2 regions of the Streptomyces sp. NPDC059373 genome follow, and region 2 is predicted to be linked to the other one. Evidence: riboswitches for the same ligand, from Rfam matches in the RefSeq annotation. Region 2 holds a riboswitch; the other holds the start of a gene.
What was found. A riboswitch is a leader RNA that binds a small molecule or an ion and turns the genes downstream of it on or off. The one in region 2 is predicted to bind ZMP and ZTP.
Positions count from the first base shown of each region.

Region 1: linked by a shared signal. The riboswitch ahead of ACFXJ5_RS27060 (phosphoribosylaminoimidazolecarboxamide formyltransferase) and the one ahead of ACFXJ5_RS01790 (glycine hydroxymethyltransferase) in region 2 are both predicted to bind ZMP and ZTP.

Region 1 covers NZ_JBHYXC010000023.1:117,504-119,945, forward strand. The annotation lists gene ACFXJ5_RS27060 (phosphoribosylaminoimidazolecarboxamide formyltransferase) at 1-1,027, opposite strand, end outside; ZMP/ZTP riboswitch at 1,062-1,146, opposite strand; gene ACFXJ5_RS27065 (GNAT family N-acetyltransferase) at 1,229-1,705, opposite strand; gene ACFXJ5_RS27070 (TetR/AcrR family transcriptional regulator) at 1,821-2,414, opposite strand.
Region 2 covers NZ_JBHYXC010000001.1:390,313-392,754, forward strand. The annotation lists gene ACFXJ5_RS01790 (glycine hydroxymethyltransferase) at 1-942, opposite strand, end outside; ZMP/ZTP riboswitch at 962-1,047, opposite strand; gene rocD (ornithine--oxo-acid transaminase) at 1,243-2,442, shown strand, end outside.

The DNA of each region.
Region 1 (2,442 bases), on a different contig from region 2:
GGTCGACGTTGTCGCGGAACGGCAGGGCGCCGTCCGAGACGAACGCGACGCCGCTCAGGCCCGGCAGCCACTGGGTGCGCTGCTGGTCCGTCAGCTCGGGTACGGGTTCGGACAGTGCCGTCGACAGGCGCGTGCGCTCATCCGGGGTGAGGTCTCCCTCGATGAAGCGGATCTGCCAGTTGATACGGTCCTGGCGCCGGATATGCGACTGGAAGGCGAGTGCCCGCACTGCCGGGTGGCGTCGCAGCCACCAGGTGTCGGTCTTCGCGCCGGCCAGGCGGGTGCGGTCCACGCGGGACTGCTGGCCGGCGCCGATCCCCAGAGTCGCCCCGCCGCGCAGGTAGCACACGGAGTTGGACTGGGTGTAGCGCAGAACGGCCAGGCCCAGCAGAAGGTCCTGCGCAGCTGCGGTCGGCAGTGTGCCGCACACGACGTTTTCCAGAAGGGCGGTGGAGAGTGTCGCATCGTCCCGTTGCTGGGAGAGCCGCAGCCCGAACACCTCACGTGCCTCGTGGCGTGGAGGTGCGTACGCCGTGTCCGCTTCCATGACCAGAAAGCGGCCGTGCTTCTTCCTGCTGAGCGTCGCCACGGTGCCGGGAGCGTAGCCGGGAGCGATGATGCCGTCGCACACCACGCGGGTCAGCAACTCGGCGAGCTCGGTGTCGACCGGATGGGAGACAGCGGCGAAATCTCCGTAGGAGGACTTCGGATCGGCGTCGCGGGCCCGCAAGTAGGCGCTGGTGAGCATGCCGACACGGTCGCGGTCGATGCCGTAGAGGTCGGCGATGACCTCGTCGACGGGTCCGGCAACTGCTGCTCCGGCGGGGGAGACGTGCTTGAAGGAGGCGGCGGTCGGCCGGTTCAGGGCCCGGCTCGCCTCCGACACGAGCTGCCAGCCGTTGAGTGCGTCGAGCATGTTGATGTAGGACGGGCTGCCCTGCAGGACTCGTACGGGCCACTGGCCGGTCCGCACCGGTTCGGCAGCGGCTGGCTGCTGCTGGGGGTTGATTCCGTACCGCAGATCCACGTCATGGCCTCCTGTGTCAGTTGGACATCACTGACGCAGACGCCCAGGCGGTCGACGTTCACGCGGGAATGCAGCCGCTCCCCGGTGGTGGTCCACCCTCGCCAGTCGCGGCCGGACATGATGCTACCCGCGTGGCGTTCTCCTCGGTCCGCTCGGTCCGCTCGGTCCGCTCGGTCCGCCGGTCATGCCGCCTTCGCCGGGTCAACGGGCCAGGGTGAGAACCACCTCGTCGATCTCCTTGCCGCGCCCGTTCGCAAAACCCCGCTCGTGGCCGGTCACCACGAATCCGCACTTCTCCAGGACCCGTATGGAGCCGCCGTTGTCCGCAGCCGCACGGCCTCGCAGTGGACGCTCCGACACGACGCCCAGCAGCCCCCGCAGCGCGGCCGTCGCCGCTCCACGGCCCCAGTGCTCCCGCCCGATCCAGTACGTGACCTCGCGCTCCTCGGGCGGCCCGTACACCGCGGCGTGCCCGACGATCTCACCGTTCTCGCCGACGACGGTACGCATGACGACGTCGGGATCGTGGCGGATCCGTGCCCAGTGAGCCTCGAACTGGTGGCGGTCCGAGGGATCCTTGGCGGTGAACGCCGCCATCCGAATTCCCTCGGGGTCATTCGACTGGGAGTAGAAGACCGGCAGATCGCCGTCCCGTACTTCTCGCAGCGTGACTTCCATCGGAGCCCTCCCGTAGCGATCGTGAGCGGTCACGTGCCTCGAACAGCGCCAGGTTCGCCCGGTTGTTTCCGAACGGCCAGCCGCCCGGCCCTGCGTACGACAAGCGCGGATACGCCTACCCCGGCGCCGCGGCCGCCGCCGCGGTCTGTCCGACTCCGGCAGTATCCAGCAAGGCCGCTGCCGTGGCTGTGCCGATGCCGGAGAGTGCCTCGGCCCGTACGACGGCGCGGGCGCTCGCGCCGTCGAACACGATCGTCAGCTGCGCGGCCAGGGTTTCCGGATCCCCGGCGTCGGCGGCGATGAGCTCGGCCCGGAAGAAGTCGGTCAGGCGCTGCTTGAAACGGCGCGCGACCACGCTGCCCGGATGCTCGGGGTCCTTCAGCTCCACCGCCGCGCTCACGAAGGGGCAGCCGAGGAAGTTGCCCTCGGCGGCTATGCGGTCCTGCCGCTCGAACACGGTCAGGATGCGCTCGCGCGGCGAACGCTCGTCGTCCGGGCCCGGCAGCAGGGCGGCCTGGTAGGCCGGGCCGCGGCTGGCGAGGCTCTCCGCGATCACCTCGTCCTTGGACCGGAACAGCTGGTACATCGACTTCTTCGAGACGCCGGCGGCCTTGCACAGCGCGTCGACGCCGATGCTCATGCCATCGCGGTAGAAGAGTTCGCCCGCGGCGTCGAGCAGTCGCTCGCGGGGTGTCGCCGAGGTCGTCATGGCATTGAGGGTACCGGCTCGGCTTGCC
Region 2 (2,442 bases):
CAACACCATCGGGCAGCCCCGGTCGACGTGCTCGGCCAGCTCCTCCTGGCACAGCACGAGGCCACCGCGCGGGCCGCGCAGCGACTTGTGGGTGGTGCTGGTGACGATCTGCGCGTGCGGTACGGGATCGAAGTCGCCGGTGAGGACCTTGCCGGCGACCAGGCCCGCGAAGTGCGCCATGTCGACCATGAGGGTCGCGCCGACCTCGTCGGCGATCTCGCGCATGATGCGGAAGTTGACCAGGCGGGGGTAGGCGGAGTAGCCGGCCACGATGATGAGCGGGCGGAACTCGCGGGCGGTCTCGCGCAGCGCGTCGTAGTCCAGCAGCCCGGTCACCGGGTCCGTGCCGTAGCTGCGCTGGTCGAACATCTTGCCCGAGATGTTGGGCCGGAAGCCGTGGGTGAGGTGGCCGCCCGCGTCCAGCGACATGCCCAGCATGCGCTGGTTGTTGAACTCGGCCCGCAGCGTGGCCCAGTCCTGCTCGGTCAGGTCGTTGACCTGCCGCACCTCGGCGCGCTTGAGCGCGGGGCTCTCGACCCGCTGGGACAGCACGGCCCAGAAGGCGACCAGGTTGGCGTCGATGCCCGAGTGCGGCTGTACGTAGGCGTGCTCGGCGCCGAAGAGGGCGCGGGCGTGTTCGGCGGCGAGCGCTTCGACGGTGTCGACGTTGCGGCACCCGGCGTAGAAGCGGCGGCCGATGGTGCCCTCGGCGTACTTGTCGCTGAACCAGTTGCCCATCGCGAGCAGGGTCGCCGGGGAGGCGTAGTTCTCGCTGGCGATCAGCTTGAGCGAGGCACGCTGGTCCTCGAGCTCTTGGCCGATGGCGTCCGCGACGCGCGGCTCGACGGCACGGATGACGTCCAGGGCGTTGCGGTAGGCGACGGTCTCGCGGGTGGGCGTCGTCGCGTTCGGGTCGTTGGGGACGTTCGGGTTCGCGGGCATGGGGCCTCCTCGACGGCAGCGGGACGGCCCAGGCGCACGGCTCTGTGTACTGAGCCGCTCCCCGATGGTTGTCCCCATCCCAGCGCGCCAGTCACGGCTCAGGAGAAGTTTATCAAGCGGGGTTCACCGGAAGGTTTCGTCACATTCCGGGTGAGCGACGATAGAAATGACTCCTTGCGTACCGCGAACGGAGAAAACGACGTGACCGACGTGACCGAGGTGCCCGGCGTGCCTGGCGTGACCGAGGTGCCTGGCGTGACCAGCACGACCGGCACGACCGGGGTGACCGGTACGACCGGCGTGACGACTGCTTCCGGTCGGCACATCGCCGCGGCCGAGGCGCACAGCGCGCACAACTACCACCCCCTCCCGGTCGTCGTCGCCTCCGCCGAGGGCGCGTGGATGACCGATGTCGAGGGCGGCCGCTACCTGGACATGCTGGCCGGCTACTCGGCGCTCAACTTCGGCCACCGCAACCAGCGGCTCATCGACGCGGCCAAGGCCCAGCTCGACCGCGTCACGCTCACCTCGCGTGCCTTCCACCACGACCGCTTCGCGGAATTCTGTACGGAGCTGGCCGCGCTCTGCGGCATGGAGATGGTCCTCCCCATGAACACCGGCGCGGAGGCGGTCGAGACCGCCGTCAAGACGGCCCGTAAATGGGGCTACCGGGTCAAGGGCGTGCCCGCCGGCCAGGCGAAGATCGTGGTCGCCGCCGGCAACTTCCACGGCCGCACCACCACGATCATCAGCTTCTCGACGGACCCGGAGGCCCGGGCCGACTTCGGGCCCTACACCCCCGGCTTCGAGATCGTCCCCTACGGCGACCTCACCGCGATGGAGGCGGCGGTCGACGACCGTACGGTGGCCGTGCTCCTCGAGCCCATTCAGGGCGAGGCCGGCGTCCTCGTGCCCCCGCTGGGCTACCTGGCGGGCGTACGGGCGCTCACAGCCGCGCGCGGCACGCTGTTCATCGCCGACGAGATCCAGTCCGGCCTCGGCCGCACCGGGCGCACCTTCGCGTGCGAGCACGAGGGCGTCGTGCCGGACATGTACGTGCTGGGCAAGGCTCTGGGCGGCGGCGTCGTGCCGGTCTCGGCCGTGGTCTCGTCGGCCGATGTGCTGGGGGTCTACCGGCCCGGCGAGCACGGCTCCACGTTCGGCGGGAACCCGCTGGCGTGCGCGGTCGCGCTGGAGGTCATCGCGATGCTGCGCACCGGCGAGTACCAGCAGCGCGCCACCGAGCTCGGCGACCACCTCCACCACGAGCTGGGCCGGCTCGCCGCGACCGGCGCGGTCACGGCGGTACGGGGCCGGGGCCTCTGGGCCGGCGTCGACATCGCCCCTGAGCGCGGCACCGGACGCGAGGTCTCCGAGCACCTCATGGAGCGCCGCGTCCTCGTCAAGGACACGCACGGCGCGACCATCCGGCTCGCCCCGCCCCTCGTCATCTCCAAGGAAGACCTCGACTGGGGGCTCGACCAACTGCGGGCGGTGCTC